One region of the Bacillus sp. MUM 13 genome, then DNA from elsewhere that is predicted to be linked to it. Evidence: riboswitches for the same ligand, from Rfam matches in the RefSeq annotation. Region 1 holds a riboswitch; each other region holds the start of a gene.
What was found. Region 1 has a riboswitch for thiamine pyrophosphate ahead of thiT (energy-coupled thiamine transporter ThiT). Riboswitches for the same ligand answer to the same signal wherever they lie in the genome.
Positions count from the first base shown of each region.

Region 2: another riboswitch for thiamine pyrophosphate. It lies ahead of BIV59_RS01845 (acetylornithine deacetylase); the one in region 1 lies ahead of thiT (energy-coupled thiamine transporter ThiT).
Region 3: another riboswitch for thiamine pyrophosphate. It lies ahead of tenA (thiaminase II); the one in region 1 lies ahead of thiT (energy-coupled thiamine transporter ThiT).

Region 1 covers NZ_MLYQ01000100.1:11,507-21,415, forward strand. The annotation lists gene BIV59_RS19275 (sensor histidine kinase) at 460-1,602, opposite strand; TPP riboswitch at 1,800-1,901, shown strand; gene thiT (energy-coupled thiamine transporter ThiT) at 2,009-2,593, shown strand; gene BIV59_RS19285 (M28 family peptidase) at 2,818-4,176, opposite strand; gene BIV59_RS19290 (FeoA family protein) at 4,852-5,082, shown strand; gene feoB (ferrous iron transport protein B) at 5,079-7,076, shown strand; gene BIV59_RS19300 (FeoB-associated Cys-rich membrane protein) at 7,091-7,261, shown strand; gene BIV59_RS19305 (helix-turn-helix transcriptional regulator) at 7,320-7,778, shown strand; gene BIV59_RS19310 (universal stress protein) at 7,889-8,410, opposite strand; gene BIV59_RS23330 (hypothetical protein) at 8,758-8,949, shown strand; gene BIV59_RS19315 (transglycosylase domain-containing protein) at 9,147-9,909, shown strand, end outside.
Region 2 covers NZ_MLYQ01000003.1:105,429-115,337, reverse strand. The annotation lists gene BIV59_RS01865 (Gfo/Idh/MocA family protein) at 36-1,040, shown strand; gene BIV59_RS01860 (aminotransferase class V-fold PLP-dependent enzyme) at 1,236-2,744, shown strand; partial or broken gene BIV59_RS22640 (IS66 family transposase) at 4,060-4,212, shown strand; gene BIV59_RS01855 (hypothetical protein) at 4,338-4,520, opposite strand; gene BIV59_RS01850 (nucleotidyltransferase family protein) at 4,901-5,464, shown strand; TPP riboswitch at 5,588-5,690, shown strand; gene BIV59_RS01845 (acetylornithine deacetylase) at 5,783-7,081, shown strand; gene tenA (thiaminase II) at 7,078-7,749, shown strand; gene BIV59_RS01835 (ABC transporter ATP-binding protein) at 7,733-8,524, shown strand; gene BIV59_RS01830 (ABC transporter permease) at 8,493-9,266, shown strand; gene BIV59_RS01825 (ABC transporter substrate-binding protein) at 9,290-9,909, shown strand, end outside.
Region 3 covers NZ_MLYQ01000104.1:1,224-11,132, forward strand. The annotation lists gene BIV59_RS24345 (AMP-binding protein) at 502-645, shown strand; partial or broken gene BIV59_RS24130 (fumarylacetoacetate hydrolase family protein) at 735-836, shown strand; gene BIV59_RS19800 (CocE/NonD family hydrolase) at 888-2,600, shown strand; TPP riboswitch at 3,059-3,161, shown strand; gene tenA (thiaminase II) at 3,274-3,960, shown strand; gene BIV59_RS19810 (ECF transporter S component) at 3,957-4,553, shown strand; gene BIV59_RS19815 (ABC transporter ATP-binding protein) at 4,531-6,108, shown strand; gene BIV59_RS19820 (energy-coupling factor transporter transmembrane component T family protein) at 6,105-6,842, shown strand; gene BIV59_RS19825 (zinc-binding alcohol dehydrogenase family protein) at 7,072-8,100, opposite strand; gene BIV59_RS19830 (SDR family oxidoreductase) at 8,164-8,880, opposite strand; gene BIV59_RS19835 (type 1 glutamine amidotransferase domain-containing protein) at 8,928-9,440, opposite strand.

The DNA.
Region 1 (9,909 bases):
CGCCCATTGGAAAGTGAATTTGATAATAATCAACTTCCCCTACAAGCTGTCCCGGTCACCTCCCGGGGCAATGAATGATATTTATACGCGGTATTGACTGCTTTTTAATATTAAATGGCCTTACGGCTAATCCTGCTTGCTGATATTTATGGCCGCTTTCACCGAAAGGCCTCTTGAACCCTCCGTTTAACGAAAAATTTTCTTGAGTTTGCCTGCTAGCTTTATTATTCTATTGTACTGCGCATTTTATTTCATGCAGGACAGGGCTTGTCCAGTTTGTAACTAGTATAAGGAAAAAGATATGCACCAGTCAAAGGTTACGGTTTCCCTGTATAGAGGGCCGCTAATTTTGGAATACCCCTAATCAGGCAGGAATAAACGATTTGGAAACAGGATTGCGGGAAGGATAAAAGTGAAACGGTCCATAAAAAAACAGCTCCAATGGAACTGCTGATTTTTTTATGGATGTATTTCATAATCCAATCCTGGTTTAACACATGGAGTATGTATGGTAAAAGTCGTCAGTGAAGCAGAAGAGGTACAGCTTAATGTGCCGTTGTGTTTTTCGATAATTTCCCTGCAGACAAATAATCCGAGTCCTGTGCCTGTTTTTTTCGTGGTGGTAAATGGTTCGAAGATAGTAGAAATAATGTCATCCGGAATTTTCGGGCCATTGTTTGCAATGTGCAGCGTAAGATAGCCTTCAGGGTTTTCCTCGCCGGTTATGCTTATGGATGGCAAACTGATATTTGAAATGACATCCAGTGCATTTAAAATGATATTAATAAACACCTGTCTGAATTCTTCTTTAGCTCCATGGATATAAAGGCCGTCTGGAATACTGACCGATATGGCAGCATTCACCTCAAGGATGGCAGGATAAAGGAACTCAATAACTTCATTGGCTAATTCACTCACAGAAAAGAGTTTCGATTCATATACCAAGCTTTCTTTTTTTGATAAATTCAAAAATTGCGTAATCCTGTAATTAAGCTGTTCCAACTCTTTTGAAATGATATCCAAATATTTGATTTCAGCATGCTCTGATTGCAGAAGTTGAACAAATCCCATGATTGAAGTAAGCGGATTCCTGAATTCATGAACAAAGCTAGACGTCATTTGGCCGAGCAGTGTGAGCCTGTCCTTATGGGTCTGGCTCAGAAAATTATACTGTGATTCTATAATTTGTGTTTTTAGCTCTGAGTAGTGTGAAACTGCGTAAAAAATACACTTGTCAAAACATTCATTAACCCGCAGCAGCACATTACAGAGCTCTTCAGGTTTTTTTTGCAATTCAGCCAGCCGGTAGTAAATAATGGATCTGCCGAGTGAGCAGTTATGGATGAATTCATCAATATGTATATTTGCCTTGTAACGTTGTCCGGCAACAAGATGGGAGTAGCTTTTAATATATTCGTCCACCAAGTTTTCCGGCTCACTTAGGGACTTGATGATTAAATCAAAAAAACGCTCCCTATTTTCTGCGATATTCTCCATATATGGGTCATGTGAGGAAATCATGATCCTTTCATTCCATTCTGAAACAATACTTTCCTTATAGAAAATTAAAAAGTCAATAAATGTTTCATTAATAAACACCATTGTGGCCTCCGACTAAGGTAAATTATAAGATTATTTCGTCCTAGTTCTAATTCTATAGTATAGAAAAAAAACCCTTTTTAACAGATAAAAATGTTCTATAGTAGAATATTAAGGATTAAAGTCAGTTTCTGCAGAAATATAGTGCTTGTAAATTCCTGAAACACGTAGTATATTTCACTCGAGGATAAAAAAATATAGTAATCCACAAGGGGAGCCCTTAGGCTGAGAGTGAGCGATTTAGTTCAGACCCTATGAACCTGTTAGTTAATGCTAGCGTAGGGATGTGGTATTGGATAAGAGCAATAAAGGGAATCCATTACCGCCCTGTATTGCTTTTTTTTGCATTGGCAATAAAAACATACAGGCACGCTCTTGTAAGCTTCTCACTGGGGAGAAGGAGGAAAATATGCAAAATAAGACATTGTTTATGGTTGAAGTGGCTGTCTTCGCTGCTTTGGCACTGCTGCTCGATTTAGTATCTGGTTTTATCTTTTCAAGAATATGGCCACAAGGAGGTTCGGTATCCATAGCGATGGTCCCGATCTTTCTGATGGCATACCGCTGGGGTGTAAAAGGAGGGGTTGTGACAGGGCTGCTTTTGGGTCTTCTTCAAATCGTTATTGGAAACCCGGTTATTGCTCATCCTGTGCAGGGTTTTCTTGATTACTTCCTTGCATTTTCCCTCGTGGGAATATCAGGGATATTCATGAACAAAGTTGTCACAAGCTATAAAGATGGCCATACAGGCAAAGGGAAAATGTACGGAATAGCCGGCATTCTTCTTGGAAGTTTTCTTAGATTTTTATGCCATTTCACTTCAGGCATTGTATTCTTTGCGTCATATACGCCAAAAGGACAGAACGTGGCTGTTTACTCATTGGTATATAATGGCACGTATATGCTGGCAAGCTTTATCCTGTCAGCGATTATCGTGGTGCTGTTATACTCGGGAGCTTCAAAGGTGCTGATTAAAAAGTCTTTTCAGGCATAATATGGTGATGGTTTTTTTTATCGGCATGCAATGATGTTCCTCGGGAAATATTATTGTGCTTAAATCATGCAGAAATCTTGTTTTTCGGTTGCTTCCTGAAGCGGAAATCAGCAGACGAAACAGACGAAGCCTATATAAAGCAATGATGCACATGACTGTATATTCTATGATTATGGCCCAAAAGAAGAAAGGGGCTCGCCTATATTCAGGCGAGCCCCTTTCTGTCAATCTACCGGACGGTCTTCAAAGGGATATTTTACAATGGCGGGCGATTTTGGATCAGCTATTTCATAAGCTGATGATCCGACGATCTTAGCAACTTGAAGCAATTTCTTTTTATCGATTTTATCCAGTGTATCTGTCGGCTGGTGATACCATGGTTCGACAGGCGAATGAATGAACAAGGCAGAAGGGATGCCAAGCTCATGGAACGGCTGGTGGTCGCTGCGGCCTAATTCACCATAAGGAATGGTTTCTTTGAATATTTCGTAGCTGTATTTAGCGCCAAGATCTGTAACCAGGTTTTTCTTGCCGTCAATTGTATACATAATCAAGCCTCCGGCTGGCTTGCCTTTACCTGCATCGCGTCCGCCAATCATGTCCATCTGGAAGTGTGCTACCATCCGGTCTGTGTCTGTCTTTGGTAGGTGTGCAGCATAGTAGGATGATCCGACAAGGCCTCTTTCTTCAGAGCCGAATGTCAGGAAGCGGATTTCGGTGTCTGTTTTTTCTTTGGAAAGTACTCTTGCCAGTTCGAGGACAGCTGATACTCCGGAAGCATCATCGTTAGCGCCGGGTCCGCCGTGGACAGAATCATGATGGGAGCCTATGGTGATAACCTGGCCGGTTGTCTTTTTGGAAGTGGGTTTCATGCTGGCAATAACATTGTAGGAGGTTTTTTCTATTTTTTGAATATCAACGTCCAGAGTCGCAATGAGCTGCTCTGTTTTTAGCTGCTCTGCAAGCTTCAGCCCGGAAGCCCGTGTGATGGCAACGGCTGGAATATTCTGCCCCTCGCCGGCCTGTCCAAATTGATTGCCTTCTGCAGAGTTGTTAAACATAATAACTCCAGCAGCTCCTTTGGCAAGAACATTTGCTATTTTCTCAATGAAAGGAATGTCTCCCCGCTCAACCAGTGCGATTTTCCCTTTTACATCGCCAATTTCTTCTGGCTTTGCTTTGCCTGCATATACGAGTGGGGCAGTAACTTTTCCGCTTCCGCTTCCGCTGAATGCATACGGTTTTTCTTCAATATCCTGGCCGGCAATTTTTGCATATGCGTGATTTGTTTTAAAGTCATAAATAGGGAAGGGCTGAATTTTTGTCTTCAGGCCAAGCTTCTTGAACTCATTTTCTATGTAATGTACGGCCTTCAGCTCCCCTTCCGTACCAGCTTCACGGGGCTGTTTCGAAAGCAATGCAATGGTGTTGTACATTCTGTCTGCACTGAGTTTCTTAAGGAAGCTGTTTTGTACGGTTTGCTCATGATGGACAACAGGCTTCTTTGCAGCTGTAGCCTGTACGGTCCCGCCAGTCAGGACTAGGCCGGCAGCGAGTGCTAATCCCATAGATTTACGCTTCATAAAATTCCTCCTCAATTAAAATAAAATTCTTTTTAATTATTATAGATGACAGAATATTTGTAAATTTAATTAATTCAGCAAATTTTGCGGATTTTCCGGAAGAATTGTTTGATAGTCTCGGAAAAGGTCGGAAAGATAGGGGAAAAGGCCAGCAGGAACAGGAGGGCTTTTCCCGAATGGAGAAAAAACATTTTAGGTGCAATTGAAGAAAAATAAGGCTAAATGGCTAGTAAAAGAGATTTAATTCAAATATGAAAAGAATCAAATTATCCAGTGCAGATAAATCACCCGCTTGGGATGAAGACTTTTATGGCAACATGGTGTTCCATGATAATCCAATGACTTCTATCCTGTTTGTCACAGCTTTAATTAGCTGTACATAAAACCTGTGATTTTTTCTGGAGCAGGTGCAGATGCCATCCGGAAATCACATGATTTACATGAAAATCCTCTTCAGGAAAAAGTAGAAATGTAATTTTAGTTTTTAGAAGAATATTTCTTTCTATTTTCTTTTGTTATGTAATATAATGATAAATATCAAATGTAAATGATAATCATTTTCATATCATAAATTGACAGGATAATCTGTCATTGAGCTATATTAGAAACAGGCTTCCAGCGGGCAGCCTAAAAACATATATTAAGATACATTTTTCACTGTTTGGGGGGATCAGCATGTTAACAGGCTTAAAGGCAGGGGAAAAAGCAGTGGTTTTTAGCATGGTAAAGACAAACCAGCTAGTAAGAAGAAGGCTGCTTGATTTAGGGATTTGTGAAGGCTCTGAGGTTTGCCTTAGATGCATCATGCCATTTGGCGGACCTTACATGATAGAATGCAATGGGCAATCTGTTGCCATCAGGCGCAGGGATGCTGACGAGATAGAAGTAGAGCGGGAATTGGCATGAGCATTGCACTGCTTGGAAACCCGAATACAGGAAAAACCTCACTATTCAACCACTTAACAGGTTCATATGAATATGTAGGAAACTGGAGCGGTGTAACGGTAGAAAAAAAGGTGGGCACATTAAAGCATTCAAGCGGAAAGATTATTGATTTGCCAGGTGTATATACTCTCAATCCTCTTTCACGGGATGAAGGAGTTGTCACTCAGTTCTTTTTGAATGAAACGTGCAATACTGTGCTGAATATACTGGATGCCTCCCAGCTAGAAAGAAACCTTCATTTGACCATGCAAATCATTGAATATGGAAAGCCGATTGTTATTGGTTTGAATATGGGCGATGTTGCTGATAAACGAGGAATTAAAATTAATGCAGGTAAGCTGAGCTCCATTTTAGGATTGCCTGTTGTTCCGATAACCGCAAGAAATGGGTCAGGGTGTGACGAACTTGCAGAGGCAGTCGTTCAAGAAAACGTGCAGGTTTCATTAAGCTCTTTCATTGATTATGGACAAGCAGTCGAGGAAGGCATTGCTCTTTTGGGAAAACAGCTGCCTGAAACACGATTATCTGTCCGCTGGCTGTGCCTTCAGCTTTTGGAAGGGAATCCTGATGTAAAGCATTATCTTGGTCAATACGCTGATCATCAATGGCTTGAGGAGTTCATTTCTGTAATCAATCAAAAAGTCATAGCTGCCGGGAATTCGAAAAGCGTTGAATCTTATATATATGAAACAAGGCAGAAGAAGATAAAAGAAATCGTTCATGAAGTGATGGAGCGCAAAGAGACAAAAACACTTACCTTGACAGATCGCGTGGATGCGATTGTGACAAACAAATACCTTGGCATCCCTATTTTTTGCGGCGTCATGTATCTCATGTTTATGCTGACATTTGACTGGTTTGGCTTTCCGTTATCCAATGCCCTGGATGCCTTCATGTCAGGGCCGCTGACTAAAACGATTACCCTGATCCTGAATGCAGCAGGTGCATCCGGATTTATTAAATCGCTTATTTTGGATGGAATTGTAGCCGGTGTGGGCGGAGTGCTTGTATTTGTGCCTCAAATCTTTATTTTATTCTTATTTATATCCATCCTTGAGGATTCAGGCTATATGGCACGGGTGGCACTGGTGATGGACCGGCTGATGGAATCTGTCGGGCTGAACGGAAAAGCATTCATTCCCATGATTATCGGATTTGGATGCAACGTTCCCGGGATCATGTCTGCAAGAACAATTGAACAGCCTAAGGAAAGGCTGCTGACTATCCTGCTTACACCTTTAATGTCCTGCTCGGCCAGGCTGCCTGTTTATACACTTTTTGCCGGCGCGTTCTTTGTGCACAATAAGGCTTTAATCGTATTATCGCTTTATTTGCTTGGAATAGCAGTCGCACTTGTTCTGGCAAAGATATTTTCTTCCACCATACTAAAAGGTGAAAGCTCCTTTTTTGTAATAGAGCTGCCGCCGTATCGCATGCCTCAGGGAAAAGCCCTTTGGAGAAGCACGTGGGATAAGGGAAAGGGCTTTGTCAAAAAGGCTGGAACATTCATTTTTGCAGGCTCCGTTTTTATTTGGCTGCTTTCTAGTTCCGGCCTGTCCGGCTGGGGAGTGAATATGGATGATAGTTTCCTTGCCATGATTGGCGGTACGGTTGCTCCACTGCTGGCACCTTTAGGATTTGGGACCTGGCAGGCCGGAGCATCGCTGATTACTGGATTTTTAGCAAAAGAAGCGATTATTTCATCGATGAATATTATTTACCATACTTCAGGAGATGTTCGCCTGCAGGGATTGCTGGGTGATTTCTTTACACCGCTATCAGCATATAGCTTCATGGCATTTATCTTATTGTATATCCCTTGCCTGGCTACTACTGCGACTATCTTCAAAGAAACCAGCTCTAAGAAATGGACGTTCTTTGCTGTTGTGTATGCTTTAATACTTGCCTACATCATTTCGATTGCCATTTATCAAGGAGGAAAATTATTTTTCTGACAGGAGGCAGCTTCATGATTAATTTCATTTTAGGCGCATTGATCATTGGATATGCATCATGGGCCATGTATAAATTCATCAGCAAATCTAAACAGGGAAAATGCGGTGCTTGTGCGTTAAAGAAGTCTTGTTCATCAGATTGCAGTACAGGCCCGATAAAAAATAAAAAAATAAATGGATTTTAAGCTGCCAGTACATGGCGGCTTTTATTTCTTGGCAGAGGCCTTAAGAGGCGGTGAGAGTGTGAATAAGCAGGATATTATTGAGATAGTCTCCGACAAGATCAAGCTTGTCAGGGTGGAAATGGGTTATACACAGGATAAAATGGCGGAAATAATCGGGCTGTCAAAAAAAACTCTGGTTCAAATTGAAAAAGGAAGAACCCGGGCTGGCTGGACGGCAGTGATTGCCATATGTGCGCTTTTTCGCGAAAGTTATGTTATACAATCTTCCTTTGGAGGAGATCCGCTTGAAGCGGTTGAAACGGTCGCCAGGGCCGGTGCAGATTTTAAAAAGGAAAAAACAATGGGCGGCAAGGTCTGGTGGAAGGAAGTATATTCCAAATATGGATTTGTGCTTCAGCAAAATATGATCAGCCAGCATTACCGTATATTGGATGAGGATAATTACCGGCTTTACAGTACAGCCGACAAACAAGATGCAGTACAAAGATATCATGAGCTGGTAAGGGAGGCTGAATAAACCAAGTTGAATTTGATGCAGATAATCGGCGGCTGCATGGTGCTGATGCAGCCGCCAGTCAAAAGCTGAGCCTTGTGGAAACAGAAGTTTAGATCTGGAGATGTTAAGCACTATTTAGCTATCAGGACAGGACAAGATGCATCCTTAATTATGGAGCTCCCGGTGCTTCCGGTGAACAATTTTTGAATCCCTGATTTTCCGCTGTTTCCGACTATAATCACATCTGCACCAATTCGCTCAGCGTAGCTGCTGATGCTTTCTGCAGGATTCCCTTCGAGTATTTCAAAGTTCCCGTCTACGCCGTTTTCGCTCAGGATACTTAAGCAGTGGCTTTCCGCTGCTGCCACACTATTTGAAACTACAAGATGTGTATTAGCATCTCTGTTAAAATTATTCTCAACCGGCAGCACAGGATGCATTTGAGTCGGATCAATATAATAGCCGTCATTTGCTAATCCGGCAGATCCTGGATTCCCCACGGCTCTTTGCTCTACTCTTTCATTATAAACATGGACAATAGTAAGATTGGATTCAGGAATTCTTTCTTTGAAGTAAATTCCGTATTCGATGGCTCTTTTTCCTTCATCAGTGCCGTCATAGGCAACTACAATTTGTTTAAAAGCAATGGACATATGTTTCATCTCCTGACATGAATATTTATTAGGCTCTGCCTGACTTGCCTGGTGATTGCCGCTCCCGGTGCCAGACTTTCTGGAATCTAATGACTTTGCCGCAATCAGCAAAGTGCTTTAACGAAGCCAAAATTCGTATTTTTCGGATTAGTTTTTTAATACCCCATTTTACGGAAATTATCCATGTTCCCTGGAAATGATGAAAATGATAGGGGATTTTAGTAAATATTAAAAAGCAAACGGATATAAAATCAGTTTTTCCGTCATATTTAAAACACTATGAGAAAAAAGTACCATTACATACCGGAAAAAAAGCACTATAATTGTGGCAAGCGAAGTGAAAAGGGGTGGTTGAAATAATACATGCCAATGTTCATCCGACCATAAGACGATGCCTGCAGCACTTGGAGGTCATCGGGACAGACCATAAAACAAGACAGTTAGTATATATGTATATGGAGACATTATGCAGGGAACTCGCCACCGGAAAATCGAATCAAATAAAAGAGGCAAAAGTACAGAGGCCATTCATTCTGTAATGACATAAGCATGAATCCTGCAAGGCAGCCGTTTAATCCGCGGCTGCTTTTTTTGGTCCAATATGAACGGCTGCATGATAAAAAGAGATAGTTTAGATGATATTAGGAAAAATATATAAAGAGCATCAACTAAAAGTGGGTAAAGGAATTAAAAGCTGTTAAAATTGGTTTTGCCAACGCAAAAATAGGGAGGCATTATGAAAAGAGTCGAAAGAAACAGAAAAAAATATAGAAAAAAAGCATGGCCGCGTATTTTTGCGGTCTTCTGCATTATTGCAATAGTGGCGGCTGGATTTTCAGCCTTTTACAGGCCGAAAATCAATTTAAATGATAAACTTGCCCGCCCTACGGAAATTTATGATGGGAAAGGCGTGCTTGCAAGCAGGATTACGTCAAATAAAACGGAAGGCGTTCCAATTGAAAAAATTCCAGTATCTATGAAAAATGCTGTGATATCAATTGAAGACCGCCGTTTTTATGAACATCATGGCATTGATTATCAAGGCATCATGCGGGCTCTCTTAACAGATATTAAAGCAAGGGGTGTAGTTGAAGGAGGAAGTACCATTACACAGCAGCTTGTAAAAATATCCTTATTGAAACCTGAGAGGACCTTTAAGAGGAAATGGGAAGAATTTTTCCTTGCCCGTGAAGTGGAAAGAAAATATAAAAAAAGCGAAATTATGGAAATGTATTTAAATCAGGTATATTTTGGCCATGGAGCTTGGGGAATCCAAAAAGCTTCAGAAATTTATTTTGGGAAAGACCCGTCAAAATTGACCTTATCGGAGAGCGCTGCACTTGCCGGAATGATCAATGCACCGTCAGCCCTTGACCCCTATAAACATATGGATAAGACCATTGAGCGGAGAAATCTGGTTTTATCCAGAATGAAATCCAATGGAAAACTGAAAAAAGGTGAATATTCACAAGCGAGAAATGAAAGGTTAATACTTGATG
Region 2 (9,909 bases), on a different contig from region 1:
TGCACTACTAAAAAATGAAGCAGGAGGAGATCGAAATGGTAAATCTGCTGTTGGCCGGTGCATGGCATGTGCACACAAAGGGCTTTGTCAAAGAAGCTCTGCAAACAGGAAAAGCTGAACTCAAAGCCGTCTGGGATAATGATGAAGTAAGGGGAAGGGCGGCGGCAGAGGAATTTGGTGTTCCCTTTGAAAGAAATTTGGCAGAAGTTCTGAAAAGACAGGATATAGAGGCAGTAATGGTTGAATGTGCTACCGCTATGCATAAAGAAGTGATCTTAATGGCCGCCCGCGCTAAAAAACATATTTTTACTGATAAAGCACTTGCCCTCACAGTAGAAGACTGTTTAGAAATACAAACTGCCATTGAAGAAAATGGCGTAAAATTTATGATTTCCCTTGAATCAAAAACAATAGGTGCCTACAGATATGCTAAAAAGCTCGTTGATGAGGGAATGCTCGGCAAAGTGACATCTGTTTATTTCAGGCGGGCCCATCAAGCTGCCATCGATAAAAACATGCTCCCTTCCTACTGGTTTGATTCTTCGGAGACAGGCGGAGGAGTTACCCTCGATTTAGGATGCCATGGTCTTTACCTTCTTCCCTATTTTTGCGGGGATCCGGTTAAAATCACTTGCCTAATGAACGAACTTTATGGGACTGGCAGCGATGAAATATCCACGACTGTAATCGAATTTGCAGGAGGAGCAATTGGTACGGCCCACACCTCTTTCGCTTCATACCGTCTGGATAATATGCTGGAAATCATTGGCACAGAGGGTATTTTAGTCATATCCGGCCATAATGAAACCAGTATGCGAGTGTTCCTGCAGTCCAAATCACTGCCTGGACACGAAAATCTTTCGCCTGTTGACACAGCTAGCCTTTTAAGAGATGCTCCTCTTCCGAGCGCTCAGTTCATCGACTTTGTTATAAATGAAAAAAAAGCACCTGAGTATGATATGGTTCAGGCAATTATGCTGACACGTCTGATAGAATGCGCCTATGAATCCGCTGAAAAACAAAAAACAGTTTTATATTAAGGCTAAAAATAAAGCAGAGCAAGGAATCTATTACAGGATTCCTTTTTTCCTGTTTTATTTGTTTACATAATCATATTATCGAACCTTATAGCATAACGGAATTTCAAAGTCTGCTTAAAAGCCGTTATGATGAACATAGCCTGATATCATTCATATACTGAAACCAAAAGGCGGTTTTCGGGGGGGATAGGTTCTATGATTACAGTAAGGATCGGAGAAAAGGAGTGTTTGTATTATGGAAATCTTGAAAGTTATTTTGAAAAATTCCGCAGACACATCATAGGAAATAATAAATTGATAAACACTCCTTATGGAAAGAAAAAACTAATCTATTCCGATTGGACCGCAAGCGGAAGGTTATATCGGCCGATTGAAAAAACAGTAAGCGAAAGATTCGGCCCCTTTATGGCAAACACCCACACAGAATCAAATTCTACTAGTTCAGTCATGACCCTGGCATATAAAGAGGCTCAAACTATCATCAAAAACCACGTTCAAGCCCGAAAAGAAGATGTCATTATTACCTGCGGATCCGGAATGACCGCTGCTGTGAATAAATTTCAAAGACTATTGGGTTTGAAATTTCCGGAAAGATTTATAAATCAAATCAGCATCCCGGAAGAAGAGCGCCCAGTTGTATTTATTACACATCTTGAACATCATTCTAATCATACGTCTTGGCTTGAGACAGTTGCCGATGTTGAAATAGTCCGGCCGTCGAAGAATGGAAATGTTGATATCGATCACTTGAAGGAGCTTCTTGATTGTTATAAAAAAAGGAAACTGAAAATAGGATCTTTTTCTGCCTGTTCTAACGTCACAGGCATTATGACTCCATATCATCAATTGGCCAGGGTAATGCATGAATACGGCGGTATCTGTCTTGTTGACTTTGCGGCATCAGCTCCTTACACAGATATCAGCATGCACCCTGAGGATGAGATGGAGAAGCTCGATGCAATCTTTTTTTCTCCCCATAAATTTCTGGGAGGACCAGGCACAAGCGGCGTATTGATATTTGATTCCGCTCTCTATCAAAATTCTGTTCCAGACCATCCTGGTGGTGGGACGGTTATCTGGACCGATCCCTGGGGACAGCATAAATATTTTGACTCGATCGAACTGCGGGAAGATGGAGGCACTCCAGCAATCCTGCAAACCATCAGAATTGCCTTGTGCATTAAACTAAAAGAACAAATGGGGACCGATTTTATTTTAAAAAGGGAAAAAGAAATTTTGGGTATTCTCCTGCCTGGAATACAGAAAATAAAAGGAATCAATGTATTGGAAAAAAATGCAGCAGAAAGGCTCGGCATTATTTCTTTTCAAGCAGAAAACATACACTACAATCTTATCGTCAAGCTTTTGAATGACAGATTTGGCTATCAAGTCAGGGGAGGGTGCTCGTGCGCAGGAACCTACGGGCATTATCTGCTGAAAATCAATAAGACTGCCTCAAAATCCATTTTTCAGGAAATTGAAAAGGGAGACATGTCTGAAAAGCCTGGGTGGGTACGGGTTTCCGTCCATCCGACTATGTCGAATGAAGAAGTTTATGGATTCCTGCAATCCATGAAGATGATTATGGAAAATATTGATGAATGGAAAAAAGACTACAGTTATGACAAAGGCACAAATGATTTTCAATTTATTGGGGAAGCAAGAAACATGACATATAAAATGTTCCAGCTTGATAATCCATAAAGTTAATTGTTCACGGCTGTTTAAAGAACAGCCGTTTTTGTACTTAAGGCTTTGTTAAAGTGCATGGTTGATTTCTGCACTTTGTTGATGGAAGCGGATTCGCTTTCCTCCTGGGGGATTAGCGTTACAGGAGAGACCCCGCAGGAGCCAGCGTGGCCATTGAAAAACTATATGTTATGGAAAAAATGATTCCTTACCTCTTATCATCGCTTAGAAGCGATCCTAGAGCTTCTTTTTTGTACATCGTTTGATATTCTTAAAATTCCTGACTTTTTCAATGGCCTCGAGCCAAGCTGTGAGGAGGCTCGGTGAACGCTCTCGGGAGTCTTGCGTCTGAAGCGGAAATCAAGAGGCAGGTTTAAACGGAGCCAACATTTAAAAAAATATATATTTAGCCTATTTTAATCCAGCTATAAATTCTGGCACTCGATTTCTTAAATCTGGAATGATGGCTGCTTGAATCTCATTCCAGAAAAAATTTCTGAAAATTTAGTTTGCTGATTTCAATATTTTGGTTACAATGATATTAGAGGCATGTTAAAGCAGTGAGCGGTGTCTTCCTTCCAGAGGGGAGGGTGAGATTATGGACCTTGCAACTGCAACATTTGTTGTGGTGTTATTTGGCGTTATTGTTCAAATTGCATCGGCTGTAAAAAAATAACCCGCCCTGATACGCGGACGGGCGGATTTAAATAACTCTGTGCATAAGGCAGCGCTCACTTGCGATGCATGTTTGGCCGCAGTATTGGCAGTGCTGCGGCATTTTTGATCAAGCGCAAGAGAGTTTAAGGCGCTTGTTTTTTTATTATATTCAAGACTTTAAAAAAATACGAAAATCATGAAAAAATAATTTAACCTTGTCCTATATTATACCATGAACCATGGATAAGTAGTCAGATAAAATTCCGATAATTTTCTTCGGCTGATTTTAACATAAAATGGAGGACAAGTTTCTTAATGCTAAATTAACCCTTTTCTGGCAGCAGAAAGCTTGTGTGTCCCACTAAAAAGGAAGAATAATACTGAAACAGCACCTTAATTAAAAAATCGTAACTACTTAGGTTAATAAAATGTTTAGCGATTTATAAAGCGGTTACTTAACGACAACTTATAAAACAGTGGAAAGTGAGTTGGTTACTCATGAATTAAACTGCTAAACAAGTTGAACAAATAAGTGAAAGTAACCCTTCTGAAATTGCTCAGTTTATTACTGCTCTTCTGTTGCCCAAACTGCCATAAGAACTAACAAGCTGCATTCCCGGAAAACGTCAATGACCCTTTTCAGTATGGTGATAGCTCTTATTTAAGTACATATCAGCATCTTCAGAATGGCCTTGTGCCTTTTGATAACAATCAGGCAGAGCGTGATATCCGAATGGGAAAAGTGAAAGAGAAAGTATCTTGTTCTTTTCGCACGGAAATAGGTGCTGTACAGTTTGCACGCATGCGTGGATTCATTTCGACTGTTTGAAAACAACGAAGGAATCTGCTTAATTCTATTATGTTAGTTGGTAGAGCTCAGTTTTCTTTCAACTGACCTAAGTAGTTACGAATTAGAAGAAATTAATTTGGTAATTCATTTTTTTATATGCATTATTGATTTCCGGACGGTTGTTGATTCTTTCCTTGCATGCCAGTCCCCATTCCCATCATGTTAGAGGCAAGTGGCATCATATTTTTCATTTTTCCGCCATTTCCACTTAACAATTGATAAGCAGCAATACCTACTCCAACTGAAGCGAAAACAGGTAAAATTTTATCCATGCTTGTCTTCATCTACATCACCTTATTTTATTAAATTTTTGTTCATTTCCTGAACCTTAATATCTTGGGTAAAAAAAACTTAAAAATTCAAGGTGTTTGTTACCAAAACAATTAGTAATAAAAAAATGATATAAAGGAAAATAAGAAATAAAAAATTTAATAGGGATATATGATAAGTATTCATCCTCCTGTACTTACAAGCATGACTTTCAAATACCAAAAAGAGGAATTATCCCAAAAAAATTTCGGGTTATTTCTTTTGATATTAGAGGTCACGGAAGTAATCAGTATTCAAACCCTCCAGTAACCTATCCGCTGATTGAAGAAGATATCGAACATCTGTTGGATCATTTAAAAATTAAAATAGCGATTTTTCAGCAAGGGGAGAAAAGATGAAAAGCGGGAAAGACATTGTTACTTTAGTTGAAAGAGATTCCTGGATGCTTAGCGTACTGCAGGCTGCAGGGCAGCTTAACCTGCCTGATTGGTGGATATGTGCAGGCTTTGTCCGCTCAAAGGTTTGGGATGTGCTGCACGGCTATACAATAAAAACAAAGCTTCCTGATATTGATGTGATTTATTTTGATAAAACCAATATACAAGAAGATTATGAAAAAAAGCTGGAGCTAAGGCTTGGCGAAATTCTGCCTGATTTACCCTGGTCTGTTAAAAATCAAGCCAGGATGCATAAAGTGAATCACATGGAGCCATATTCCTCATCATATGAGGCCATGTCTAATTTTCCTGAAACAGCCACTGCCCTGGGAGTCCGATTCAATGAAAAAGGCAAAGTTGACCTGGCTGCACCATGGGGTGTTAACGACCTGCTGGCACTAGAGGTGAGGCCCACCCCCTTTTTTTCCAAGTCTGGCCCATATCATCAGGTATACAAGGATCGCAGGGCTAAGAAAGGCTGGGATCATACATGGCCAGAAATTAAGATATTTGCTGAATAAAACACAGGAAAGCAGGGAGCCATGAAAAGGAATTATTCTTTACAACTTTTTTTTAGTATGCTATCTTAGATTCACATTAAGAGGTATTATAAAAACCTTCTTTATGAAAAACTACATATGTACGAATTTCACTAGGGGAGCCAATGGCTGAGACTGAACACTCGTTCTACACCCTTTGAACCTGATCTGGATCATACCAGCGGAGGGAAGCTGAAAGAAACGTTTTTGTCAACATTTATATTGGCATTGCTTTTCCGCCCGCTCCCTATATCAGGAGCGGGCTTTTTCATATTTCAAAATGATGGAGATGTATATAACATGGACTGCGATTACAGCGAATTAGCCAGCATCATTTCACAAAAAGCTGAAGAAAAAACCGAGGAACTGCTTCAGCTTTTAAGCCGGCTCATAGCTTTTCCGACAATAAGCCCCCCTGCCAGAAACACAGCCTGCATTCAGGATTATATGGACAGCTACTTAAAAGAACTCGGCTTTCAAACAGAAAAGTGGGAGCTTTATCCCGGCGATTGGAACGTTGCTGGCATCTTGCCGGGAAAATCAAGCAATACATATAACAGCTTAATTATTAATGGGCATGTGGATGTGGCGGAAACAGGGGATATTAGCAGATGGGATAATAATCCTTTTACTGTAAACCAGAAAGGGCCGTATTTATATGGCAGAGGGGCCGCAGATATGAAAGGAGGTATCGCTGCCTCCCTGATGGCCATTAAGCTCCTAAAAGAGCTTGCCATTCCCCTCAATGGCAATCTTCAATTTCAATCTGTTACTGGTGAGGAGGCAGGAGAAACTGGCACACTTTCCTGCATCAAGAGGGGCTATACAGCAGACTTCGCTATTGTTGCTGATACAAGTGATATGCACATTCAGGGACAAGGAGGTGTTATAACGGGCTGGATAACCATTCAGGGCAAAGAAACTTTTCATGACGGACTCCGGTCAAGGATGAATACTGCAGGCGGAGGGATTTTCGGTGCAAGTGCCATTGAAAAGATGATGAAGATTATTGAAAGCCTTCAGGAATTGGAACGCCACTGGGCTGTGACAAAGTCGTATGCTGGTTTTCCTCCCGGCTCCAATACGATAAACCCTGCTGTTATTGAAGGAGGACGGCATGCCGCATTCATTGCAGATAGCTGTTCACTCTGGATAACCATACATTTCTATCCAGATGAAAATCATGAAAAAGTCACAATGGATATAGAGAATCATGTAAGGCGTGTGGCTGCTTCTGATCCATGGCTTAGTGAAAATATGCCCGTTTTTAAGTGGGGAGGAAAATCCATGCTTGAGGAGAGGGGAGAAATTTTCCCTTCACTGGAGCTTGATCTGAATCATAAAGGAACTAAAACTCTAATCTCTTCATACAACGAGCAACTAGCAGAGAAACCGCGTACCGGTATGTCTTCGTCTGTAAATGATGCTGGCTGGTTTGGCTATAAAGGTATTCCTTCAGTCATTTTTGGACCTGGAAAACTTGAAGACGCACATGCGGTAAACGAAAAAATTGAAATTCGGCAATTAATCGATTTTATGAAGGTCATGGCATTATTCATTTCTAAATGGTGCAATACAAAAAAGGAGGGTAAGGAATGACATTTACTCAAATACTTCATGGCAAAGTCCGGGAAATTTGGACAAAAACACACCACCATCCTTTTATTGCTGGTATTGGCACCGGTGAGCTGCCTAAAGAAGTCTTTATCAGATATATGAAGCAAGATTATATCTTTTTAATTGAGTACAGCAGACTTTTTGCACTAGGGGTTTTAAAAGCCCGGGATGTTCAGACGATGAGTGCGTTTTCTGCCATCCTGAATGAAACACTGCACAGTGAAATGGAGCTGCACCGGAAATACGCGAGAGAATTTGCAATAAGCAGCCGTGATTTGGAGGATGCCTCACCCGCCCCAATAAACCTTGCATATACAGGGTACATGCTGAATGCGGGACAAAAAGGATCACTTGCAGAATTAGCTGCCGCCCTTTTGCCATGCATGTGGAGCTACTGGGAAATCGGAAACATGCTTAAAGAAAAATATCCTGGTTCTGATACTCATCCATTATATGGTGAATGGGTCACAATGTATGCTTCCGAGGAATTCGGCAAGTCTGCAAAGTGGCTGATCAAGCTCCTGGATTCTCTGGCAGAAGGACAGCCAAAAGTGGAAATTGAGAACCTAACTAATCATTTTATAACATCCTCACGCTTTGAATATTTGTTCTGGGACAGTGTGTACAAAGGAGATGATTGGCCTGTCTGACTATATGCTGTTAATAGAAAACCTGTCATTTTCCTTTCCCGCTGAAAAAGGCAAAAATCCTATTTTTATGGATTTGTCCATGAAAGTAAAGCAAGGAGAATTTGTTTCGGTCATAGGTGCCAGCGGTTCAGGAAAAAGCACTCTGTTTAAACTGATCTCAGGCTTGCTTCAGCCTGATAATGGAAGTATTGCTATAACAAGTGTGGTATCTAAAAAAATTCTTGGCAAGGTAGGATACATGCCGCAAAAAGATCTCCTCATGCCCTGGAGGACATTGATGGGGAATATGCTTCTGCCAGCGGAACTTTCCGGGTCAGATAAAAAACGAAGCACAAAACAAATCAAGGAATGGATTGACAGGTTTGGACTATCAGGCTATGAAAAGGCTTATCCTCATGAGCTTTCAGGGGGGATGAAGCAAAGGGCTGCCTTTTTAAGAACAATCATGACAGGCAAAGACCTATTATTGCTTGATGAACCATTTGGCGCACTTGATTCAATGACAAAACGCAAAATGCAAAGCTGGCTGCTGGAGCTTTGGGAAGGGCTTGAAAAAACTGTTTTATTTATCACACATGATCTTGAGGAAGCGATATTGTTAAGCGATAGAATTTATATACTTGGTAAAAAGGATGGCAGTCTTAGGGAAATAAAAGTAGAATTTCCGAGGCCAAGAACTCCGGATCTTATTTACGAGCCGCTTTTTTTGAAGAAAAGAAAAGAACTGGAAAGGCTGATTCAGCATGAAGAGCAAATGGAAACAATGGAGCAATAATTATGGTTTATTCATACTTGCTGCAATCATTTTTATCAGTCTGTGGGAGTTGATTGTGAAAAGGGGTGATATTCCTTCATTCATTCTTCCGGCTCCCTCAGCCATTTTCATATCGCTTAATGAAAACTCCTCGATTTTGCTGCAGCATGTGACTGTCACTCTGCAGGAGGTGCTAATAGGATTCATTCTTTCTGCAGCAGGAGGGATTTTGCTGGGTATAGCCATGCATTTTTCAAAAGTGCTGGAAAAAATTTGTTACCCTTTTTTGGTTATATCGCAAACAGTTCCCCTTATTGCGATTTCTCCCATTTTTATTATGTGGTTTGGGTATTCCATCTGGGGCAAGGTAGCTGTAACCATCTTGACAGCATTTTTCCCTATTGCCGTCAGTACATACGATGGATTAAGGCTTGGACAAAGTTCATACAGCGATTTGCTTAGAACAATGGGCGCCGGGAGATTTCAAATTTTCAGGAAAGTGCAGATACCGCTTGCATTGCCCATGTTTTTATCAGGCATGAAAATGGCGGCCGTGTACAGCGTGGTGGGAGCGACGATTGGCGAATGGCTGGGGGGAAGCGCGGGACTTGGATATTTTAGCCGCAGAATGTCAGGAAACCTGCAGGCGGATGCCGTTTTCGCTTCTGTTTTTCTTCTTTCCCTGCTTGGCATGATCTTCTTTTTTCTAATCACAGTTATTGAAAAAAAAGTACTGAAACATCATTTTCATACAGACAGCTAATTGAATGAAAGGAAACGATATTGATGAAAAAACTTTGTATTCTTTTTTTGGTTCTAACCCTTACCCTGATGAGCGGCTGCTCAGGTGACAATCAGGCAGGAAAGAAGCAGTCAAATAATCATTTACAGAAAGTGAGTCTTATGCTGGATTGGTATCCAAATGCCGTTCACTCATTTTTATATGCAGCAAAAGAGAAGGGTTATTTTAAAGAACAAGGGCTTGATGTGGATATTAAAATGCCGGCAGATACAAACGATCCATTAAGGCTGGTCGCCGCAGGAAAAATGGATTTAGCAATCAGTTACCAGCCAGAGGTCGTTATAGCCAGGTCAGAAAATATACCGGTTAAATCGATTGGCGCAATAGTCAGGCATCCATTAAATACACTGCTGGTGCCTGCAGGCGGCAAGGTGAATTCTCCAAGGGATTTAGAGGGGAGATTGGTTGGCTACCCATCTATCCCGCTGGATGAAGCAATTGTTCATACAATGGTAAAAAATGATGGAGGGAATCCGCAGAAGGTGAAAATGGCAGACGTCGGCTATGATCTTATCCCGGCGCTAGCAGCCAAGAAAACGGATGGCTTGATTGGCGGCTATATCAATCACGAAAAATTGCTTCTGGAAAAAGAAGGACACAACGT
Region 3 (9,909 bases), on a different contig from region 1:
TTAAAATCTATACCTGGTTTCCAATTTTAAACATAAATACAACTCGTACCTGTTGACGCGTCATTTTTTTGAATTTAACTGAGAGAAAAGGTTTGGCAGGTATTTTGTTAAATTTAAGAGAGATGTTCTTTAACTAACGTCTCAAGTTAGCTGAAGAAGGATACCGCTAATAACAGGAGAATATAGATGAACCTTTTTACTGCTGGTATTTATTAGTAAAAGGAAGAAAAAAAGTAAGTTAGTGTTTTAATGTAAGCGTTTTCTGTTATAATTAAGAATGAACAATCGTCGCCATTACGCCATCCATGGATTATTCAACTATGCGGTCCCTTTTTCTTTACAAACAAATTTTCATAGTACTGCGCATGAGGTTTATTTAGAATGGCGGTCTCAAGAGATTGAATATTCAAATAAAATTCTGGAAGGAGATGAGTCATTTGTTTTCTGCATTAATCCCACTGGACTGGTAACGTAGGGCAGTGCAAAAAACAACTGTTATCGATGGAGAGATTGTATAAGGAGTTTCGAGAACGTACCGATCGGCTTTCGGCTGCCTTACATAAAGCAGGAATCCGAAAAGGTGACCATGTAGCGGTGATGTTGCCTGACACTCATTGGAGAACGTTTATGGTATCTGCCAAATGATTGCCTTAAAGCACTGTTTGGTATTCGAAATATTATTATTTTCATAGAAAAGGGTAGCTAGGGCCAAGAGTTCAAGAGACTTCGTTTTTACTGGTACTCCAGATGGCGGGGCATTAGGGATGGAAGCGAAACCTTGGGTACAACCCGGGGATGAAATTGTTGTCGAAGTGGAAGGGCATGGTACTTTATAGAATATTATCGGGGAAAGAAAGCAACTTCAATCTAAATGAGGAGGAATGAAAGTGATTACTGTAAATGAAATTTATGAAGTGGAGATTGAAGCCAATATACCAATCGTTATGCGGGATGGGGTTACTCTACTGGCAGATATTTATTATCCGAAAGCGGATGGTAAATTTCCTGTTCTGCTTATGCGTTCCCCTTACGATAAATCACATTCTGAGTTCATGAGTTATCTGCATCCAGAGTGGTATGCCAGACAAGGTTTCATAGTAGTAACCCAGGATTCACGAGGGAAATATGCTTCGGAAGGTGAATTTAATCCTTTTCATTATGAGCGCCAGGACGGACTGGATACAATTAAATTTGTGAAGGATTTGCCAAGATCAAACGGGAAGGTGGGCATGTATGGCTTTTCTTATGTAGGAGCCACCCAATTGCATCCTGCTGTCGAAAATCCTGAGGGATTAACGGCGATTGCCCCGGCTTTTACCAATGACGGTTACTATGAAGATTGGTCTTATAAAAATGGTGCCACCCACTTAGCCTTCTTGCAATCCTGGTCAGCCTTTTTGTCATTGGATCAAGCGATGAGAAAAGGGAAGCCGGAAGCAGCCCGAAAATTAATGAAGATTAATACGACCATCAATGAAGAATACGATCATTTGCCGCTTACCGACCACCCTCTAATTGACTCTGATATTACTTCTTTCTATTATGAATGGCTCTCCCATCCGACATTCGACGAATATTGGAAAAAATGGCACTTGGGGGATAAATACAATCAATTGAATGTTCCTTCCCTGCATATTGGGGGATGGTATGATATTTTCATAGAAGGAACCATCAGGAATTACACTGGAATCTCCAAATTGAATAAAAATCAAAAATTGGTGATTGGACCTTGGTATCATATGCCATGGACCAACTTTGTCGGTGACATTTATTTCGGGGAAGAAGCCAATAATGTCGTTGATGACATTCAGGTTCGCTGGTATGACTACTGGTTAAAAGGGAACGAGAACGGTATTATGGATGAACCGCCGGTATCCATATTCGTCATGGGTGAAAATAAATGGAGGCAGGAACATGAATGGCCGTTAGCCAGGACACAATATACGCCTTATTATATACACAGCAAAGGAAGAGCGAACTCTGTTAATGGTGATGGATCGCTGGATCGCCAGACACCAAACCAGGAGATTCCAGACATTTATGTCTATAATCCGCTTGACCCAGTACCGAGTGTTGGAGGGCATAGCTGCTGCAATGCTGCCATAACTCCGATGGGCCCTAAGGATCAGCGAATTATCGAAGGACGCAACGATGTAATGGTTTACACATCTAATGTACTTACAGAAGATTTAGAGGTGACCGGACCGGTTGAGGCGATCATTTATGCATCATCCTCCGCTAACGATACTGATTTTACCGTTAAACTGGTAGATGTCCATCCAGATGGAAAAGCTATTAATCTACTAGAAGGAATTCAAAGGGCCAGCTATAGAGATTCAAATGAAGATCCAAGTCCAATTATTCCTGGGGAAATTTATGAATATCGCTTCCAAGTAGGGAATACGAGCAACTTATTCAAACAGGGACATAGAATCCGTATTGAAATATCGAGCAGCAATTTCCCTGCATTTGACGTAAACCTAAATTCATTTAGAATAGACAAAGATGGAACATATGCAGATAGTAAGCTGGCTACTCAAAAAATATATCACGATGAGAGGCATCCAACTCAATTAATCCTGCCAATCATTCCAAGGTAAGTCATATGAACATTAAGCATTAATTTGAAAGACTTTATAGAAACATATATTGAAAGAGAGTACGACAACTGCCTATTCAGTGAGGGCAGTTGTTTTTTGTTTGTTTCTTTTTTATCGAATTGCATGACGTTAGCCTCTTTGGTACGCTAATAACGTTTTGTGCCCCGCCCTTTCTTGTATTGGAGAAACTAATTTGCTAGTGAAAAATACTAAGGTTAATTCTGCTGTGAAATACACATAGAAGAGGAGGGGTATTATAGGACAAGTATAGTTTTGAAGGAGTTTTGAATGAGTTGGGTGTGCCGTATCATAAAATAAAGGAGGTTTTTTTCTTATCCATAGCAAGCACCATTACTCCAAAAATTCGTTTGGATTATTTTTGATACTTAAGAATCAAAAATTATTAATTTGATTGACTTTATGAAATGGCGGGTGTAATGTAAGTATTAATTTTATAGGAAGACCACTAGGGGAGCCATTTTTTGGCTGAGACAGAGTTGCTCTGGACCCTTTGAACCTGATCTAGTTTGTACTAGCGTAGGAAAGTGGAGTTCGCGCACGGGTATATTTACAATTATTCTGCCGCTCCATTTTTGGAGCGGTTTTTTCGTTTTTAGCAGAGAATCGCTCCATTTAAAGTCTTCCCATTATAACCAAAAAGGGGGAACAATTTATGAGTTTTTCAGCGGAGTTGAGGAAAGAGGCAAATCCAATCTTCAATGCAATCTTTGAACATCCTTTTGTACGAGGAATTGCCAATGGAGAGTTAAGAAAGGAACAACTAATCCATTATGTCAAACAAGACTATGAATATTTGAATTCCTTTATTAGAATCTATGGCATTGCAGTATCAAAGTGTGAGAACCGTGAAGATATGGAGATGTTTAATAAGCAAATATCATTTATCTTACATAGCGAAACCCATCCGCATAATAACTTTTGTCAGGTAGCTGGTGTTCCATATGAGGAACTGCAGGGATTTCCATTATCACCATCTGCCCTACATTACATACGTCATATGCTTACAGTGGCCCATGAAGGAACATTAGGGGAAATGCTGGCTGTTTTATTGCCATGTCCATGGACATATTGGGAAATTGGAAAGAGATTGTTAAATGAGGGTAACCCAGACCGCTCTCATCCATTTTATGAATGGATTCATTTTTATGGTAATCGGACAGATTCGATTACAGCCAAATTTTGTGCCCGGATAGATGAATGGGCAATGGAAGCAACAGAAAAAGAAAAAGCAAAGATGAAAGAACATTTCTTAACAAGTTGCCAGCTTGAATATATGTTTTGGGATATGGCTTATAAACTTGAGGAATGGCCAGTGAAAATGGAGGCGGTAAAAAGATGAATTGGAAGATGAAGGAGATAGTTCTTACAGTTATTCTTTCTGTTGCTTGCGGTGTTATTTATTTAGGATGGTCGACTCTTTGGATTCCGATTTCCGCTCTAGTGGGACCCGTCGGTGCCGGTTTTATGTTTGGAATTTGGGTGATCGCTAGTCCAATTGTTGCGTACATTATCCGTAAACCAGGTGCAGCGTTTATTGCAGAAGTGGCGGCAGCTGCTGTTGAATTATTAACGGGAAGTCATTTTGGGCTTTCTGCCTTGTTGGTAGGAGTCTTTCAGGGGATTGGATCCGAAATCGCATTCGCCCTGTTTAGATACAAGCGCTATAACCTTTTTACCTTGATGCTGTCTGGTGCTCTGGCTGCGATAATTGGGATGGTCTATAACCTTTTGGCGAATGGTTTTGGATTTTACACGACAGGAGTATTTCTTACGACGTTAGGAATTCATATCATTAGCGGAATCATTCTAGGGGGCTGGTTAGCGAAAGCAGTAGTGGATGCACTGGCCAAAACAGGTGTTTTAGAATCGTATAAATTGATGAAGGAAAAACGAAAAAAGGATGACATTCATGGAAATATTTCTGGGCTGTAGGAATCTTTCTGTTCGTTTCTATCAGAGATCTGAAAAGGTTCTTCGGGATATTACGTTGTCCATCAATAAAGGAGAGAAAGTATTAATACTGGGACCTAGCGGGAGCGGGAAATCGACCTTGATTTCCGCTCTTGCAGGCATCATTCCTGAGCATGTGGAGGCAGAAGTAAGTGGCGATGTGTTTCGCAGGAATCATATCGGTGTGATGTTTCAAGAGCCTGATTCTCAGTTTTGTATGCTTCGTGTGGATGAAGAAATTGCTTTTAGTCTCGAAAATCGCTCGATTCCCCGAAACGAAATGGACCCCATTATTTCCGATTTGATGGGAAAGGCAGGATTAGAGGTTGATAGGAAGACACCCATTGAAACACTCTCAGGTGGAATGAAACAACGATTGGCATTAGCCTGTTTATTAGCATTAGATCCCGAAGTGTTGTTTTTTGATGAACCAACAGCCCAGCTGGATCCAGCAGGAAGGATGGAGATATTTGATTTATTAAAACAAATATCACAAATGAATAACCAAACGATGGTATTTGTCGAACACGTTCTAGATGGCTGTATTGACTGGATGGATCGGGTCATTATGATAAATGAGGGCGGAAGCATTATAGCGGATGGAAAGCCAGAAGAGATTCTGCTTAATTACAATCATGAAATGGCAGAAGCAGGTATTTGGCGTCCTAAACTATTCCCGTACAAGTGGGGGGATGTTGTGGAAAATGCTTCACACCCTCTATCTATAAAATTGTCAAAAAGGCTCATAACTAAGCCTCAAGAAAGAAGGAATGAAAATTCTTTAATCCGAACAGAAAACGCAGAAGTTGGCTATGGAAAAAAGATCATTGTGGGGAACATTAATATAGATATCCATCAAGGTGAGTGGGTGTCCATAGTTGGAGCGAATGGAAGTGGAAAAAGCACTTTCTTAAAAAGTCTGATACGCTTAGAGGCAATAAAAAGCGGGAAAATTATTTTTCAAAATACGGAACTCAAAAAAATTCCGGATCGGGAATTATATGAAAAAGCAGGTTATGTCTTTCAAAATCCAGAGCTTCAATTTATAACAGATACAGTATTTGAGGAAATTGCTTTTGGCGGCAGACAAAGAAATTGGCAAGAAGAGCAGATTCATGCCAAAACCATTCAACTGTTACAAGAGTTTGGGCTGGAAGCTTATCACAATTCTCACCCTTTTACCTTAAGCACAGGACAAAAACGGCGGTTAAGTGTTGCGACCATGTTATTGTTTGATCAACCTTTATTATTGCTTGATGAACCAACGTTCGGTCAGGATGAAAAATCGGCGAAGGAACTTATTAAGCGATTAAAGGAGAGACAGGAACAGGGAACAACTATTGTAATGGTAACTCACGATATGGATTTAGTAGATGCTTGTTCCAATCAAGTCATTCTCTTAAATAAAGGAAGTGTCTGCTATCAAGGGACACCATACGGGTTATTTTCCAATCATGATATTTTACAGGAAACGGAGATTATTGCGCCGCTGCATTACCAGTTGATGCATTCAAGAGGGGAGCGGGTTTTTGTATGAAATCAAACGATTCCCTCCTCGCTTCCTTAAACCCATCTATTAAATTACTCTCTCATTTGTTCGTTATGTTTCTGTTAATGACAACAACTAATCCAAAAGTGACTTTTGGGATTTGGGCACTTGGGGTATTCATTGGAATTTTTATAGGTGGATGGAGAATGGCGTACCTGTTAAAAAGACTGCTGCCGTACTTGGGATTTTTTATTCTGGTATTTTGGATGATGGCCGCCTTTGGAGAAGGGGAGCAAACCATCTGGAAATGGGCCTGGTTCCATATTACTGTGGAAAGTATGAATCATGGCTTAGCAATTGCTTTAAGGATGTTAGGGTTTGTAACGTTTGGATTGTTATTTACCTCAACAACAGACTTGACGTTACTTATTATGAGTTTCATCCATCAATGCAAACTATCGCCTAAATGGGCATATGGGCTATTAGCAGGGTTTCGTTTTATCCCGCTGTTCCAATCGGAATTTAACCAGATGAAAATTGCTCATAAAGTGAGAGGCTACAAGCAAAAAAATAGCTGGAAAGCTTTTATGAGGTACTCATTACCACTTTTTACTCAAGGAATAAGAAAATCAGAACGAATTGCTATTGCAATGGAGGTTCGTGGATTTACGGGTGCAAGGGATAGAACGTATTATCAAATCACTGAAGCAGGAATAAAAGACTTGGCCTATTTACTTTCTTTATTAATTGTTGTATTAGGAATGATCATTTTTATTAATTGAAGTGAGAGTTTGGAGACGGCCAAAATGAGAGTTCCCAATTTCTGTTGAATAAAAAAATACCAGAATGGATAAAACCTCATTTTAAATAAAAGCGGTGAACCAGTTCATAAGTGTGTAATTAAAGCCGGCTGCAATCAGCAGCCGGCTAATATTTATATCCTAATGCAATTATCGAATCACCGATTTATCGGGAAACCTCATTGTTTTTAAACTCTCTGCAAACAGGTTTTTAAACAAATCCTTCTAGTACAATTTTACCAATCGACCTATTGCTCTCCAAAAATTTGTGGGCTTGACGGAGATTTTCTGCTGAGATTGGTCCAAGGACTTCGGCAAGTGTTGTCTTTAATTTTTGATGGTCCACATCATCAGCAATTCGATTAAGCAATAGATGCTGCTCGATCATATCATCTGTTTCGTAAATAGCGCGAGTAAACATAAACTCCCATACGAAGGTAACGCTTTTTTGCTTAAGCAATTTGAGGTCCAGCGGAGAGGCAGGATCATCAATTGCGCACACAACTCCCTGCGGAGAAATAGCTTCGCTAATACCGGCCCAGTGTTTTTCCAAAGCATTCAGGCAAAAAATATACGGAACGTTCGTAAATCCAATTGCTTGAAGTTGTGGAAGGAGCGGTTCATGGTGATTAATGGTATAGTCTGCGCCCATTGATTTAACCCAGCTAACAGTTTCCGGTCGGGAAGCAGTCCCGATTACAGTTAGCCCCGCTTGTTTTGCAAGCTGAGTGGCAATGGAACCTACACCGCCCGCTGCACCAATGATCAGCAGAGCCTTTCCTTTGTTAAGGCCCGGATCTTGGGAAATAGACATTCTGGTAAATAACGCTTCCCAAGCAGTAATGGAGGTTAGGGGAAGAGCTGCGGCTTCCACAAAACTTAAGGAAACAGGTTTGCGGCCAACGATTCGTTCATCGACCAGATGGTATTCACTGTTTCCGCCTTGTCGTGCAATACTGCCAGCATAAAAAACTTCATCTCCCGGACGAAACAATGTACAGTCCGGTCCTGTCTCTTCGACGACTCCTGCAACATCCCAACCTAAAATTTTAGGAACTTCCTCAACTTTTTCCTTAGGAGCCCGTACCTTTGTATCAACAGGATTGACCGATATGGCCGCAACTTTGACCAAAATGTCACGGCCCGTTGCTTTTGGCTTTTCTACAACTATGTCCACCAGGCTTTGGGGATTGTCAATTGGAAGGTAACGAGTTAATCCTACCGCCTTCATTGTATTCATGAGGAACCACATCCTTTCCTTTCTATTCTAATCAATTAATCGGTCGAATTTGAAATTGCGGGATTAGATTAAATGAGCTCCACCATCGATAAGTACCGATGTACCAGTTGTAAAACCATTTTTCGCTAAATAAACATAGGTTTCCGCTATATCTTCAGGCTGGGCAACACGCCCAACAGGTAATTCCTGGGCAATGCCATTATACATATCTTGTCGTTGATCTTTTGGCATTCCGCCGTAAAGAGGAGTATCAACGATACCAGGTGATACCACATTTACTCTAATAGGTGCCAAATCTACTGAAAGGCCTCGTACTAATCCATCGATTGCTGAATTGATGGAAGCGAGTGTCGTTGCACCTTTAGGAGGGCGTTTCCCGTATACACCAGAAGTTAATGTAATGGAGCTTTCATTATTCAAGTATGGAAGAGCGGCATGGACCGAAATATACTGGCCCCAGAACTTGCTATCGAAAGCTTCTCTTACGTCTGCAACAGGCAGCTCGCTAAAGTGACCCATTGCGCCTTCTCCTGCAGTAACAATTAGATGGTCAAAATTTCCAACCTGTTTAAAAAAGTCAGAAACCTTTTCCTCATTACGAAAGTCGATTTCATAACCTTCTGCGTTACCGCCAAGCATTGCTTTTGCGTCAGATAATTTTGAAACAGAACGGCTGGCAATAATGATTTGAGCGGATTCATCCAGAAACGCCTTGGCAGCAGCTAAACCAATACCAGATGTGCCTCCTAAAATAACGACTTTTTTTCCTTTGAGTGACAAATTAATATCCTCCTTGTTTTTACACGTAAGGGTTTACATCATTACGTTTATTTAACCAAAAGTTTTAGTGATTCACGATTAAATGCGGGAATATCTTTTGGTTCGCGACTTGTTACAATATTTTTGCTGATGATAACTTCTTCATCTATATAGTTTGCTCCAGCATTTTTCAAATCGTTGCGAATGGATTTATAACCAGTGATGTCGACACCTTTTAAAAGATCTGTATCGATTAACACTTGTGGTCCATGACAAATGGCGAAAATAGGCTTCTCATCTTGAATAAATGCTTTTGCAAATTCACCAAAACGATCATCTTCACGCAATAAGTCAGGAGAGAATCCACCAGGAATGAGCAAAGCATCAAAGTCTGCAGGATTGACTTCATCAATGGCTTTATCAATTTTTACGGATGTGCCTTTTTTACCGGTAACTTCGTTGCCTGACTGTTTGTCAATCGTGATCACTTCATGACCAGCTTCTTTAAAGGCTTGTGCTGGTTCGGTGTACTCAACATCTTCAAATAAGTTTGTTATAAGTGTAGCGATTTTTTTGCCCATGCGTAAAAACCTCCTTAAAATTGAGAAATCAGAAGTACAAATATACGAATATGTATTATTGTTCCATAATCTGATCTCCTCTGTATTAATTACTTTACTTCAGCATGTTCTATTTCTCACGTAATATGCTCAACAAATATAAATATAGGCAAAAATCATGTGAAGATGATACTGCCAATGATCTTGTTCTAGGGTATTACAGGTATTAAAACGGACTTTCCTTTGAAATAGTTCATCTTTTTTAGATACGTGTTTTAAATGTCTATTCATGTTAAAGTGATAATGTCTCCGATGCTTCTTTTATAGACTAAAATTTATGAAAATTGTTGAACATTTAATGATCTTACATAATGGGGTAAAAATGCCTTGGTTTAGTCGTGCTGGACCCTTCGAACATTTTAATTTTTAATGATGGGCAGAAAAGAAGCACCTTCCTTACAGTTAAGTGAAGGTGCTTCTTTTCTAATAG